Regions from separate parts of the Streptomyces sp. NPDC001222 genome, predicted to be linked through region 1. Evidence: riboswitches for the same ligand, from Rfam matches in the RefSeq annotation. Region 1 holds a riboswitch; each other region holds the start of a gene.
What was found. A riboswitch is a leader RNA that binds a small molecule or an ion and turns the genes downstream of it on or off. The one in region 1 is predicted to bind cyclic di-AMP.
Positions count from the first base shown of each region.

Region 1 (4,870 bases):
GAACTCCAGCAGCACCGCCGTCGCGAACAGCTCCGCGAGCTGGCTGCTCCCCGAGTCCACGAGCAGCCTGCGGTCGAGGCGGGAGGCGACCGAGGGCAGATCGGGCTGGTCGAGCACCGCCTCCCGGAAGGCCCCGAGCAGCGAGGAGACCGTAGAGACCGCCGACAGCCCGTGCCCCTGCACATCGCCCATCACCGCCCGTACCCCGGTGGGACCCTCGCGCACATCGAAGAAGTCGCCGCCGACGAGCGTCCCGCGCTGGGCCGCCCGGTACAGACCGGCGCAGTGGACCGGTCCCACCTGCTCGCGCAGCGGGGGGACCAGCGCGTTCTGGGCCGCCTCCGCGACCGTGCGTTCCACGTTGAGCTGGGCGTCGCGATGGCTGCGCACATACGACACGAACACGCTCAGCACGGCAACGAAGCTGATGGTGAGCAGGTCCGTGCTGCCCGGCCGGTCCAGGTGGAAGACGCGGGTGTGCTGCAGTCCGACGACGAGAAGGCCGAGCGCGGCGGTGGCGGCGGGGCCGTAGGACAGGACGGCGAGCGGCGGGATGGCTCCCAGAAGGAATCCGATGTCCAGCGGCGACGGTGCGGCCAGGCTGACGATGCCCACGACGATGAGCAGGACCACGGGCAGCACCTTCACCCACCAAGGGGGTGGCGCGCCTCTCAGCCAGCCTCGCCGGTCCCCCTTCCGGTGGATCCGCTGGAAACCCGGGCCTTTCACACCCACTACGCTGCTACGCGAAGCCGCCTGCCGCAATGCCGACCGGCCGCCGCGTGACCGGTCCGAACGCGCAGGTGAAGCGCTCGCGGCGGCCGCCGGGACGTCCCTTCGGGCACACTCCGCCACCGGTGATCGACGAGCGGTCGCCCGAGCCCCCGGACGGGTTCCGGCGACGAAGAGCCGGGGGCGAACCGAGTACGGCCGCCCCCTGGTCGCGTCACACGGGCCGCAGCACGCTGTGGATCGCCGCCTCACCCGCGTAGAGGACCGCCTCCTCGCGGATGAAGGCGCCCGGGCCCGGGGCGTGGATCATCATGCCGTTGCCGGTGCACAGGCCGACATGGCTCGCGTCCGGGTTGAAGAACACGAGATCACCGGGCTGGATGTCGGTGAGGGGGACCACCGTGCCGATCAACGACTGGTCGCGGGCCGCACGCGGGAGAGTCACCCCGGCAGCCCTCCAGGCGGCCTGGGTGAGACCGGCGGCGTCGTACGACTCGGGTCCGGCCGCGCCCCAGAGGCAGGGCCTGCCGAGCTGCGCACGGGCGAAGGTGACCGCCTTCGCGTACTTCGTCTCGTACCCCGGCTCCTGCGCCCCGCCCATCCCCAGGGGGAGTCCCGCGCCGGGAACGGCCTCGGCGACGGGAACCGGTTCGGCGGTGAGGAAGGGCTGGGGGGTGGCGGGGAACGGTTCGGGGACGGGGAGGCGGGGTGCGGCGGGCAGGGGTGTTGTGGTGGGGAACGGCTGAGGGGCGGCGAGGAACGGTTCCGGGGTGGGGAGCTGGCCGGCGGCGGGCCAGGGTTCCATGGTCGGAAACGCCTGGGGGTCCGCGGCGAACGGCGTGTTCTCCGTGGCGAATCGAGGGTCCGTCAGCGGATCCGGTGTGAGGGGAGCCGCCGGGACGGTGGTGGAAAGGCCGGTGCCGGGGGAGGTGGCCGGGAAGTCCATGCCGAGGCCGGCGGCCTGCTGCCGCTGCCAGGCCTCCTGGACCGCCGGGCCGTCCTGCCCCTCCGTAGAGCGCCAGGCGTCCGTCGCGGCCGGGGGTTCGACCGCCGGGGACGGCGTGCCCTGCCGCGCGGATCGCTGGGCCAGCAGGTCACGGGCCGCGGAGAGCCTCTGCCGGGTGTGCTCCTTGGCGGTCTCGGGGACGGACGACTCGGGCTCGGTGGCCCCGCCCGGCGTGACCTGGGGACTCTCCGGCAGTCTCGGCGGGGCAGCGGGCAGCGCTGCGACGGGGCCGGCGGTCAGCTCCGCAGCGGGTCCGGCGGTCAGCTCCGCGGCGGGGCGCGCGGCCGGTTCCGCCACGGCGGCGGTCAGCTCCGCCACGGGACGCGCGGCCGGGCCGGCGGTGAGTTCGCGGTCGGGCCGGTCGGCCAGGCCCAGCTCGCGCAGGAGGACGACGAGGTCGCTCACCGGGAGACTCGCCGGCTCCGAGGGCCGGCCCGCGGACGGCCTGTCCGGCATCCTGTCGCGCGGCAGCGCGGCCGGAACGGTCGGGCCCAGCCTCAGGCGCGCCGACTCGAGCCACTGCCGGGCCACGTCGTCGAGGGCGAGGTCGGCGCGTCGGCGATCCTTGTCGAGCACCGGATTGGCACGCCTCTGCGTCCCCGTCGCCACCGCGCGCGTCGCGTTGAAGGTTCCGCTGTCGGTCTCCGCCCGGTCATACAGGCTGTGGATCCGCTGCTGGACCTCGTCGCGGCTCGGCGCGTCGTCCTCGGTGAACCTGCGCCTGCCGGGGAGGTCGAAGCCTCCTGGGCCCGGGGTTCGCTCCGGCGCCATGGGGTCGTACTCCTTCCGTGCTCCGCCTACCGGGTTAGCTGACGGGTTCGGGCGGACGGATCCGGAAGGTATGCCCTACGGCCCCTGCCTCGACGGCAGTTGGACCGATTCACCCCGTGGTCGGTTGGGTCCCCGGTTCCGGCTGTGGTCAAGATGCACCGGATTCGGCGGAGGCCGTGCAACCCGGCGAGGTTCGCCGGAGGGAGTCGCTCGGCCCAGCCGTCAACTTAGCCAACTTGTGTGGCTGGCGTGAAGATTGAAGCGCGAAATGTCCGATACCTAAGTGTGATTTTCGTCCGGACGTTCCCATCGAGCTCCGCTTTTCGCCGATCCACCCCTGGCCCGGCCGTCGCTTTCCGGGCGGAACGGAGTGCGAAGGATTCCCGCGCCGGGTGGGTGACGCCGGGCGCCCCCGGTACCGGTAGGGCGGTCCACCCGCACTGCCGGGGACACCGGCGCCCGATGCGCGATCTCGCCTCGTATTTCTGATATTCCGTTATTCGACTGCTTCAGTACGAGGGTCCGGTGCCCCGGCACGACGAGGCGGAGCGATCAGGAAGGTCATCCCCCATGCGACGCAGGTCCAAGGCGGACGACTCCGACGCCCGGGCGCGCGTCGCCGAACGCCGGGCCCGTGCCGACTACACCGGCGGTGTCTACGGCTCCCTGCTCGCCGCCTCGGTGGTGGTCGGCGCCGGTACCCACGGCCCGGTGCCGCGGGGCGAACTGATGCTGCTGCTGTTGAGTACCGGCGTGGTGTTCTGGATCGCGCATGTCCACGCCCAGCTGTTCGGCGCGCGCCTGGCGCAGCCGCGCCTGGACCGCGCGACCGTTCTGCATGTGTGCCGTGACGAGTGGCCGATCGTCAAGGCCGCCGTCCCGCCGACCGCGGCGGTCGCCGTCAGCCCGCTGCTGGGCCTGGACCTGCGGGGCACGGTCTGGCTGGCGCTCTCCGTGGCCGTGGCCGGGCAGATGGGCTGGTCGGCCGCCGCAGCACGCCATGCCGGGGCCTCCTGGCGCCTGGTGGCCGTGTCCGCCACGATCAACCTGTTGATCGGTCTGCTGATCATCGTGTTCAAGATCGCCGTGAAGGACTGACGGCGGGACGGTTCACCTGCCCCAGGTGAGGTGCGGGGACGCGTCGGAGCGCACCATCACGGGGAGAGGCGCACGCCGCCCGGCCCAGGCCATCCGCGAGAGAGCAGCCCATGCGCTTTGAGATCCGTGTCGACGGGCAGATGTCGGAGACGCTGGCCCAGGCGTTTCCCGAGCTGGAGCACGTCACGATGTCCGGCCAGACCCTTCTGTTCGGCCCCGTCCTCGACGATGCGCAGGTGTACGAGCTGCTGGCCCGCTGCCAGTCCCTCGGACTGCATCTCGTGGAGATGCGCCGGCTGCCGGAGTGGGGGTGACCGCGCCCGCTCACCCGCCCCGGGTGAGGCCCGCCGCCGGATGCCGTGGGCACCCTGAAGGCGCCAGGGGCCGCTGTCGGGGCGCATGCCCGGAACGGAGGAGGAAATGGTCACACAGACGTACCTCGCGTACGACTACCCCCTGCTGAGCGCCTTCTGGACGCTGCTGTGGTTCTTTCTGTGGGTCATGTGGTTCGTCCTGCTCTTCCGGGTCGTCCTCGACATCTTCCGCGACGACTCCATGGGCGGCTGGGCCAAGGCCGGCTGGCTGGTCTTCTGTCTGGTCCTGCCCTTCCTCGGCGTCTTCGCGTACGTCGTCGTCCGCGGCAGGGAGATGGGGCGCCGGGAGATGGCCCAGGCCCGGGCGCAGCAACGCGCCGTCGACGACTACATCCGCGAGACGGCCGGCACCCGCGGGCCCACCAGCGGCGTCGACGAACTCGCCAGGCTCTCCGAGATGCGCGCCCGCGGCGACATCACGGACGACGAGTTCCGCAGGGCGAAGGAGCTGGTCCTGTCGGGCCATGCCGCCGAGACCCGCCCGACGTCCGCACCGGCGCCCACGCCCACCCCTCCGGGTCCCTCCACCCCCTTCACCACCTGAGTGAGGGTGCGGATCGGGGGGTCAGCCGCCCTGCGGCTGGTTCTGCGGACGATGACGGAAGCCGTCGGCGTGAATGATCCGCTGGTGCGGACGCCCGTGATGGACGCTGGGCGTCCGGTGCAGGGCGATGAGGGCGGCGTCGTCGTCCAGGCGCCCGCCGGTGTGGGCGAGCAGATCACGACGGATGCGGTGCAGCAGCGTCTCGGGGTTCTCCTCGGTCCACTGGGCCGCGCGGTCCGCGAGCGGATAGAAGCGGCCGGCGGCGTCCCGGGCCTCGATGACGCCGTCGGTGTAGAGCAGGAGGGTGTCCCCGGGCTCGAAGGAGAACACGTCCAGGTGGTAGTC
Region 1 is NZ_JBIAXT010000008.1:187,354-192,223, forward strand. It holds gene ACFY2Z_RS14450 (PP2C family protein-serine/threonine phosphatase) at 1-648, opposite strand, end outside; gene ACFY2Z_RS14455 (NlpC/P60 family protein) at 947-2,509, opposite strand; cyclic di-AMP (ydaO/yuaA leader) riboswitch at 2,517-2,689, opposite strand; gene ACFY2Z_RS14460 (hypothetical protein) at 3,080-3,607, shown strand; gene ACFY2Z_RS14465 (hypothetical protein) at 3,718-3,921, shown strand; gene ACFY2Z_RS14470 (SHOCT domain-containing protein) at 4,028-4,525, shown strand; gene ACFY2Z_RS14475 (PP2C family protein-serine/threonine phosphatase) at 4,547-4,870, opposite strand, start outside.

Region 2 (4,870 bases), on a different contig from region 1:
GCGCGCGGTTCTCACTGCGACGGTAAGCGACGGTAAAGCATGACCCGGAGGGTCGCACGAATACGGTCGGTCGTCGGAGAGTTCACCGCTTCGGGCGACAGATATATGCATATCTCGGGGGATGACACCCGGGAGAGCCCTGGTGATGGCAGTCTGGCGCGCAGAACCAAGTCCGGGACCGTTCTCGACCAGACCGCTCCGTGTCGGACTTTGGTCCCGTGGGAAAGGGACGACGTCGCCATGGCAGATCATCAGGAAGCATCCGTCACTCTGCCGAGCGATCCCGCCTCGGTCTCCGCCGCCCGAACATATGTCTCGGACATTCTCGCGGAATGGGGTCTGCCGAGCGATGCCGAAGTCGCCGACTCCGTCCGCCTGATCGTGTCCGAACTGGCGACCAATGCGGTGCAGCACACCTTCGGGCAGTCACCGACGTTCACGGTCGACATCGCGCTCGCGCGGGAGGAATTACTGCGCATCGGCGTCACGGACAGCCATCCGCGCTTCCCCAAGCGACTGACCGCCTCCGTCCAGCAGGACAACGGCCGTGGCATGGTGATCGTCCGCTGGCTGACCGCCGAGCACGGCGGGACGCTCACGGTGCGGCCCACCCGGGAGGGCGGCAAGACGGTCGCGATCGAACTGCCGTGGACGATTCCCGTGCGGTCGGTCTCGGCGGCGGGACAGCCGGATCCCTGACGGCGGCAGCGGTGGCAACGTGGCGGTCCGGCCCGCGGACCGGTGGCTCGGTCACCCGATGCCGGGCGGGTCCCGTCCCGCTGCGGGGCCGGTGCCCGCTCAGCTGTGCCGCGCCGCTCAGCTGTGCCGCGCCGCTCGGCCGAAGGCGCCGCGCAGCAGAGCGCGGAAGGCGTCGGCCGCGGGTGCCGGCTCGTCGGTGCGGTGCGCGACCGAGATCGTACGGCGCAGGGTGCCCGGCTCCAGGGGCCGTACCCCGAGCGGCGTCGCCGTGGTCCTGGCCACCATCTCCGGCACCACCGCCACTCCGAGACCGGCACTGACCAGCGCGCACACCACGGCGTATCCCGGCGTCTCGACCAGGACCGCCGGGGTGGCCCCGGCGGCGGCCAGGGCGGCCTCCACGCCGCGCCGCGCCGGGTGGTGCGGCGCCATGCTGATCAGCGGCTGCCCGGCCAGCTCGGCGGGCGGCAGCCGCGACGCCTCCGCGCTCAGCACATGGCCGGGGCTCGTGACGAGGACCAGCTCCTCCGTCAGCACGGGTTCCAGGGAGACGGACGACGGCAGCGGTACGGGCTCGGCGGGCTCGTGACGTGCGTCAGCGCCAGATCGATGTCGCCCGCCGCCACGGCGTGCACTCCGGTCGGCGGATCGTAGTCCGCGACCGCCAGTTCCACGTCCGGATACGCCCGGTGGAACGCGCTGAGCGCAGGCGGCAGCAGGTGGATGCCCGCGGTGGGAAAGGTGCCGAGCCGCAGCGTGCCGCCCCTGAGACCGGTGAGCCGCGCCAGCTCGTGCCGGGCCCGCTCCAGCTCGTCCAGCACCCGCCGCGCCCGTACCACCAGCAGTTCCCCGGCCCCCGTCAGCCGGGTTCCCCGCGGATGGCGTACGAGCAGCGCGGTGCCCGCCTCCCGTTCCAGCTTGGCCAGCTGCTGCGAGAGCGCGGGCGGCGTGTAGCCGAGGCGCTCGGCGGCCCGAGTGATCGAACCGGCCTCGGCGACCGCCACCAGCGCCGCGAGCCGTGTCGGGTCGTACACCCGCTCCCCCTGCCGGTCCGAGGCGAGCCCAAAGAGATGCTTAAGACTCACCCAGATTATTCGACATACCTGCCGAAGGCTCGCGGACGGCAGGGTGGTCCGCATGGACACACAGCTCATCGCCTTCACCGGTGTGGCCGCGGGCATGGTCGCCATGCCGGGCGCGGACTTCACGGTCGTCGTACGCAACGCTCTGATCTCCCGGCGCGCCGGTGTCGTCTGCGCCCTGGGGATCGCGGGCGGCCTGCTCATCCACACGACGCTGGCGGTCGCCGGAGTCGCCACGGTGCTGGTGGCCGTGCCCGGGCTGTTCCGCACGCTGCAACTGCTCGGCGGTGGCTATGTGCTCCACCTCGGCGCACGCACCCTCTGGGGACTGCGCCGCTCCCCGACCCACGCCCCCCTCGTGGCCGGCCCGACCCCCGGCCACGACGCGCTCCCGGTGGCGCGTGACGTGCCCAGGGGGCGGCCGCTGCGGCAGGGCTTTGTGACTAACGCACTCAACCCGAAGGCCTCCCTGACCTTCCTCAGCCTGCTGCCCCAGTTCGTGCCCGCGGGCAGCCCCGAGATGCCGAGGACCCTGGTGCTCGCCCTGATCGTGCTCGCGGTCTCACTGGTGTGGTTCCCCGCGGTCGCGTTGCTCGTGGACCGGTTCGGCCGCCTCCTGCGCCGGCCGCGGGCCGCGCGGATCACGGATGCGGTCACCGGGGGCGCTCTGACGGCTCTCGGTCTGGTGCTTCTCCTGGAGCCGCTCGTGGCCTGACGACCGCGTACCGCACCAGCATCGGCAGGACGCGCCACAGGGCCGTGCACACCAGGAGTGTCCCCGCGCCGGCCGCGATGCCGGCCGTGCGGCCCAGCGACACGTCCACCACCAGCAGCACCGAGCCGGTGAAGGCGAAGGCCAGCACCACCATCCCGGCGGCGGCGAGCCGGGAGGAGACCCGCACGATGACCGGCTTGACGTTCTGCTGGAAGAGCAGCCGGTGCAGTGCGGCCGGTGCCGTGAACAGGGCCGCGGCCACCATCGCCAGCAGCAGGGTCGTGACGTACGTGATGCGCTGGGCCGTGTCGAGGGACGGGAAGCGCTGGGTGAACGCGAGGGTCAGCAGGAATGCGAAGAGGATCTGCACTCCGGTCTGGGTGACGCGCAGTTCCTGCAGCAGTTCCGAGAAGTTGCGGTCGGCGCGCTGCAGCGCTGTCTCGTGCCGTGCCTCGAGGGGTGGTCGCTCGCCCATGGCGAACGAGTAACCGCTGAGACCCTCTTCACGCCACCGGGGCGGCCACACGGGCGTCCGGCCGCGGGGTGACGGCACGGCCGCCGTCACCCCGCCCGCCGGGTCAGCTGACCCGGCCGTACCAGACGCTCTTGGTCCAGATCCTCTCCAGCCGTACGACGGAACCGGTTTTCGGGGAGTGCCAGATCTTTCCCTTCCCGGCGTAGATGCCCACGTGGTAGACGCTCCGACCGGAGTGGAAGAACACCAGGTCACCGACCTTGCGGTGGGAGGCGGAAATATGGTGTGTCTTGTTGTACTGCCCAGCTGCCGTGCGGGGCAGCGTCTTGCCGGCCTTCTTGTAGGCGTAGAGGGTGAGCCCGGAGCAGTCGAAGCGGCGCGGTCCGGTGGCCCCCCACTTGTAGGGGGCGCCCTTCTTGGACGCCGCGACCTGGAGCGCCTTGGTCGCCGGTGTCGCGGCCGCCGCGTCGCTTGCGGCGCCGGGAACCGCGATGCTGCCGCCGACGGCGGCGAGGGTGAGGGCCGAGGCGGTGCCGGCCCGGGTCAGCAGCGACGGGACACGATTGAGCGCAGTCATGCGCAACCCTTCGTCAGCCGCCTGTGAAGGATGACCTGTCGGATTCGGGCTGGCGAAGTAGCCCGGCCGCTCGCGCGGCTTCACCCCAAGGACCTCCGGATCTCTCCGGCGGCCCGCCTTGCTGGGTCCTCCACTCCTGCCGATCCACTTCTGTCGACCGGTCATCCGGGCGGCGGCAGGATTCGGCGTCCGCCCGGACCGCCCCGCCGCGGTGGCGGGGGCTTGTCGTCAGCAAGGGATCTTCACCCAGCGATGTCGGAAAATCACAATGGAACCGGGTCTTTGTGGCATTACTCACCACTCACCCGTTCGGCTGGACACCCTTGTGAGCGTGGGCCGTTGAGGGGACCGACGAGGCCTGGACCTGCGACGGAGCAACTCATGACGCCCTGGCTGCCCCGCCACTTGGCCCAAATTCCCCCGGCTCCCGGGTGGAGCAGTCGCTACGCCGACCAGGGGTACGCCATTCGGTCCGTTTGTGTCGCGGGTCCAGGGGCAGGGCCGGCGGTGCGGAGCGGGCGCGGGGGTCGACCGGACCGTGGTCAACTCCGCACGGGCGCCCCGTACATCACCGCCCGTCAGCCCGGTCTCGCCGGTCCCAGCACGTCTTCGTCACTCCGATCCCGGTGGCACCGCGACACGGGCGGTGCGGCGTTCGCCGTCCAGGACGCGCAGGGCCCGGGCCAGTGTGGGGCCGTGCAGTTCGTGTTCTCCGCGCTGGTGCATGAGCGTCAGGGCGTCACGCAGAGCGGCCGCCTTGCTCGACAGGGCCTGGGCGGCGCGCAGTCCCCGGTAGGTGTCCCCGGAGTGTCCGGGATTGATCCGTCCGAGCAGGTCGACGACGTCGAGATAACGGTCGATCAGCTCGGCCTCGGCCCGGGTCAGCGCGGGCAGTGGCGGCAGTTCGGGCGGCAGCATCGGCGGCTCACCTCGCGTCGGTGGCGGTGCGTGACGCCTTGCGGCTCGGGATGATGTGGTCGATCAGCCCGTACTCCACCGCGGCCGGTGCGTCGAGGATCGTGTCCCGCTCGACGTCGGCGGCGATCCGCTGCGGCCTCTGCCCCGTATGGCGTACGAGCATCTCCTCCAGCCGCCTGCGTACGCGCATCAACTCCTCGGCCTGGATCACCAGATCACTGGCCTGTCCCTGCACGGGTTCGGGCAAGGACGGCTGGTGGATCAGCACCCGTGCGCCGGGCAGGGCGGACCGCTTGCCGGGCGTTCCCGCGGCCAGCAGCACGGCGGCGGCGGACGCCGCCTGGCCCAGGCAGATCGTCTCCACGTCGCAGCCGACGTACTCCATCGTGTCGTAGACGGCGGTC
Region 2 is NZ_JBIAXT010000013.1:76,438-81,307, reverse strand. It holds gene ACFY2Z_RS19515 (ATP-binding protein) at 241-699, shown strand; partial or broken gene ACFY2Z_RS19510 (LysR family transcriptional regulator) at 817-1,733, opposite strand; gene ACFY2Z_RS19505 (LysE family translocator) at 1,837-2,496, shown strand; gene ACFY2Z_RS19500 (DUF6328 family protein) at 2,435-2,971, opposite strand; gene ACFY2Z_RS19495 (C40 family peptidase) at 3,075-3,548, opposite strand; cyclic di-AMP (ydaO/yuaA leader) riboswitch at 3,552-3,746, opposite strand; gene ACFY2Z_RS19490 (hypothetical protein) at 4,161-4,466, opposite strand; gene ACFY2Z_RS19485 (ATP-dependent Clp protease proteolytic subunit) at 4,474-4,870, opposite strand, start outside.
Region 2: linked by a shared signal. The riboswitch ahead of ACFY2Z_RS19495 (C40 family peptidase) and the one ahead of ACFY2Z_RS14455 (NlpC/P60 family protein) in region 1 are both predicted to bind cyclic di-AMP.

Region 3 (4,870 bases), on a different contig from region 1:
GACCGTCGTACCCGACTGCTTGGGCCGGATGAGCAGCTTGTACGCGTCCCGGCCCGCGACCTGCGCGGTGCCGTCGACCGTCACCGACGTGGTCTTGTCGGCGGCCTTGAGGGCCTCCTCGGCCATGTCCTTCGGCGTGGCCGGCATGTCCTCGGGCGCCGCCTTCGCACCCTTGTGGTCGCCGGCGCCGGTCGCGTGGAACGCCTCGTTGGACGCGCTGTCGTACGTCCACATCTGGTCGCCGTTGCGGATGACGCTGTACTCGGCGGCCTTCTCCATGAGGGAGATCTTCTGCTTGTCCTCGCCGTCGGCGGCGACGCGCACGGTGTGCGTGCCGGAGGCCAGCTCCAGGAGCTTGGCGCTCGGGTCCGCGGCCGAGCCGCTCTTGCCGCCCGCGCCCTGGGAGAGCGCGCCCGAGGCGAGGCTGCTCTCCAGGCCGCCCAGGTTGGGCAGGCCCAGGTCCGTGCTGATCTTCACCGTGCCGGACAGCTGCTGGACGTCCGACTTGGCGATCTTCTCGATGAGCTGCTGGGCGCTGATCTTCGGCAGATCCGGGTCGCCGGATCCGGCGAACGCCGGGACGAGCCCGATGGTCGCGGCCGCCACTCCCACCACCGCGACCGGGACGACGTACCGTGCGGCGGTGCGCCGCCCGTCGCGTACGTCCTCGGCCTCGCCGGCGGGCGTGCTGCCGTCGGATTCGTACGGTGCCATGTGTGCCTTACCTCCGTCGTCGGCGGCGGCCTACCATCCGTGCCCTGGTCCACCCCTGTGCCGCCATTCTCACCCGAACTCCTTTGAGGTGGTGTCCCCCATCTGACCAAATCGGCACGGCAGAAGCGTCAGCCCGCGGGCTCAACTCCGCGTAATCCTGGGGTATGACATCGGGGAGACGGGACCTGCTCCGACCCGTAGGGGTTCTACGGGAAGGACGCCACCCGGGCGGCTTCGGGTACCGCTACGGACACGGCGCCGATCTCGGCCCGGATCCGAGCCGATCCCGGGGCCCAGGTCATACGGTTCCCACGACGAGTGGACCCGCGGGTCCCCCTGCGAGGGTGATGCGCGAGCGGTGTCAGCCCGCCCGGTGCACCACCGCGTCGCACAGTTCCATCAGGGCCGCCTTCGCACCGCACTCCGGCAGTGGGGCCAGACCCGAGCGAGCGTCCTCCACATAGCGGACCGTGTCGCGGCGCGCCTGCTCCAGGGCCGGGTGAGCGCGCAGCCGGGCGAGGGCCTCGGCGTGCCGGGCGTCGTCCGTGAGGTCGGAGTCCAGCAGCTCGCACAGGGCGATGTCCTCCGCCAGCCCCATACGCTCCGCGCGCTCACGCAGACGCAGCACCGGGAGGGTGGGGATGCCCTCGCGCAGGTCCGTGCCGGGCGTCTTCCCGGACTCGTGCGAGTCCGAGGCGATGTCGAGGACGTCGTCGGCCAGCTGGAACGCCACGCCCAGCCGCTCGCCGTACTGCGTGAGCACGTCCACGACCGTCTCGTCGGCGCCCGACATCATCGCCCCGAAGCGGCACGCCACCGCCACGAGCGAGCCGGTCTTGCCGCCGAGGACGTCCAGATAGTGCTCCACGGGGTCACGGCCGTCCCGCGGGCCCGCCGTCTCCAGGATCTGGCCGGTGACCAGGCGTTCGAACGCCTCCGCCTGGATCCGGACCGCCTCCGGACCGAGATCGGCCAGGATGTGCGACGCCCGCGCGAACAGGAAGTCACCCGTGAGGACCGCGACCGAGTTGCCCCAGCGGGTGTTCGCGCTGTCCACCCCGCGCCGCACCTCGGCCTCGTCCATCACATCGTCGTGGTAGAGGGTGGCGAGGTGGGTCAGTTCCACGACCACGGCCGAGGGCACGATCCCGGGCGCGTACGGGTCGCCGAACTGCGCCGCGAGCATCACGAGCAGCGGCCGGAACCGCTTCCCACCCGCACGCACCAAGTGCTGCGCGGCCCCCGTGATGAAGGGCACCTCACTCTTGGTGGCCTCGAGCAGCCCTTCCTCGACAGCCGCCAATCCGGCCTGGACATCGGCTTCCAGAGCCTGGTCCCGCACGCTCAGCCCGAACGGCCCGACGACGGTCACGTGGGGTCTCCTGTCTGCTGACGTCTGCTGACGCTCACACGGTCGGTCTCAAGGACGGTCACTTGGTCGATGACGCCGTTCGTCGACGTGACTTATCAAGTTTGTCGATCTGTCGCCGCCATCACTCAAGTCAGCGTATCCGGTCACGTTTCGATCACCACGAGCGCCCACTGTTCCAGGCCGGGCGGTATCGGATCACGAACGGTATGTTCTTGATCATCTGATACGAACAGACATTCTCTGACATAACTGAAAAGCACCTTTTACGGCATGAATCACCCCATTTACCCCCCGGGCTCGCGGGCGCCGGACACCTCTCCGCTCTCTCCGCACATCACCGCCCCACCTTCCGGGCGCCCCTTTTCGGCCACCGAATGCCCCTGCGACTCCCCCGCACTCCCTGCAACTCCACTACGCCTGCCCGCCCGTGCACGCCGCACGCGCCGACCGGAGACTCGTTCCGCCCGGCGGGGCGAACCCGGAGAACTCCCCTTGCCGGCAGGGAAGTCCAGGCCGCACAAGCGATCCCGGCCCGCCCGGCGAACTCGAGCCGGACCATATGAAGCGTGGCCGCTTTGTCCGAATTAAACGCTTATGTAATGAAATGCCGATGGCAACCGCGGAAGCGGCAGTGAAATAGCTCACGTGCTCGACATGCGCGTCGTCGCGGGCGTGTCGCCAACTCCGGCTTTGCTAATGGCAACTTGAACCCAGCTCAACAATCTGGATCACGGACCTTATTCCCCCATTTCATGGTCAATTCGGAAGGACTGTGACTTGCAGGCTTGTTCCCGACATGTGCTATCGCATACCTTCCCCTCGATCCGAGCGGAACGCCGAATCCTGCCACCGCCCGGAAGCCCTTCGACCCATGACGGCAGGAGCGGGGGACCCAGGTAAGCCGCCGGTCCGGCTACCACACCGGAACGGCTAGGGGTGAAGCCGTGGCCTCGGCATCGAGAACACAGCCGGGCACCTCCCCGCCCGAACCCGACAGCTCACCTCGCAGGCGCAGGAGAGGAACGCGACATGTCCGCTTTCGCACTGCCCGCACGCCGTCGGGACCGTGGCTCCCAGGCCACCCGTCTCACCCGTGCCCTCGCAATCGCGGGGACGGGTGCCGCCCTTCTCGCCCTGCCGGTCATGGGAGCGACCAGCGCTTCCGCCGCGCCCGGCAAGCCGGGGAACGTCACCTCCGTCACCGTCGTGAAGACCCGCGGCACCACCCTCGACAGCTGGATCCGTCAGTCGCTGGACGTCATGGCCCGGCACGGCATCCCCGGCACGTACAACGGCATCTACCGCAACGTGATGCGCGAGTCGTCCGGCAACCCGAGAGCCATCAACCTCTGGGACTCCAACGCCCGTAAGGGGATCCCCTCCAAGGGCCTGCTCCAGATCATCGACCCGACCTTCGCCGCCTACCACGTGCCCGGCACGTCGTTCGATCCCTACGACCCGGTGGCCAACATCACAGCCGCGTGCAACTACGCCGCCCACCGGTACGGCTCGATCGACAACGTCAACAGCGCGTACTAGGAGGCCTGTCGGTCGCCTACCGGTAGGAACCTGACAACCGACCGGTGGGCCCGGCAGCCGATCAGTAGGCCTGGTGACAGCCGGCGGACCCCCGGCCGGCGCTGTCGGCCGGCGGCCGGTGACCGGCGAGGACTCGTTCGAGGACGACGGCGATGCCGTCGTCCTCGTTCGACGTGGTGATCTCGTCCGCCACGGCCTTGAGTTCGGGGTGGGCGTTGGCCATCGCCACCCCGTGCGCGGCCCAGTCGAACATCGGGATGTCATTGGGCATGTCACCGAAGGCGATGGTCTCCGACGGACCCAGCCCCAGATGGCCGGCGGCCAGCGCGAGCCCCGTCGCCTTGGTGATACCGCACGGCTGAAGCTCGACGGTGCCCGGCCCGGACATGGTGACCGTCGCCAAAGAGCCCACCGCCGCGCGGGCCGCCGTCGCCAACTCGTCGTCCGACAGGGCGTGATGGCGCAGCAGCACCTTGCTGATCGGCTCGCACCACAGGTCGTCGCGCCGCTCGACCCGTACCGCGGGCAGGGTGGGATGCGGCATCCGATAGCCGGGTTCGATGAGCGTGAGCCCGTCCACCCCGTCCTGGTCCACGGCCGCGTACACCTGCCCCACCTCGGCCTCGATCTTGCCGAGTGCGGTCTCGGCCAACTCCCGTTCCAGGGTGACGGAGAACAACAGCCGGTTCGTGCCGGCGTCGTAGACCTGCGCGCCCTGCCCGCACACCGCGAGCCCCGTGCTGCCGAGGTCGTCGAGCAGCGGCCGCACCCTGGGCGCCGGGCGCCCTGTCACGACCAGGTGCTGCGCGCCTGCCGCGGAGGCCCGCGCCAGCGCGGCCCTTGACCGGTCGGAGAGCGTGTCGTCGTGACGCAACAGCGTTCCGTCCAGGTCAGTGGCGATGAGTGAATATGCGAGTGGTGCGGCCATGATCAGAGAATACGGATGGAACGCCCCGGCGACTCGCCGCGAACCGGACGACGTCCGGTCTCCCGTGCCCACCGAACTCCCGCAACACGGAACCGGAGTTGCCCGGCGCTGTCCGGAACACGACCACGCTCTGCCCCGGCACGCCCCGTCCCGGTACCGGCCCTGCCCTTCGGCCCCGGGGCCGCACCAAGGGCCCACCCGGCGCGCGGCAGCACCGCGCGCGGCCGGTGCACGCATCGGGCGCTCAGGCGCCCGCGTCCAACAGCCGGCGCCCCAGCGCACGAACGGCCTCCCGGGGTGCGTACGGCCGCACGACG
Region 3 is NZ_JBIAXT010000012.1:121,874-126,743, reverse strand. It holds gene ACFY2Z_RS18570 (outer membrane lipoprotein carrier protein LolA) at 1-714, opposite strand, end outside; gene ACFY2Z_RS18565 (polyprenyl synthetase family protein) at 1,076-2,086, opposite strand; cyclic di-AMP (ydaO/yuaA leader) riboswitch at 2,911-3,111, shown strand; gene ACFY2Z_RS18560 (transglycosylase SLT domain-containing protein) at 3,116-3,625, shown strand; gene ACFY2Z_RS18555 (HAD family hydrolase) at 3,687-4,553, opposite strand.
Region 3: linked by a shared signal. The riboswitch ahead of ACFY2Z_RS18560 (transglycosylase SLT domain-containing protein) and the one ahead of ACFY2Z_RS14455 (NlpC/P60 family protein) in region 1 are both predicted to bind cyclic di-AMP.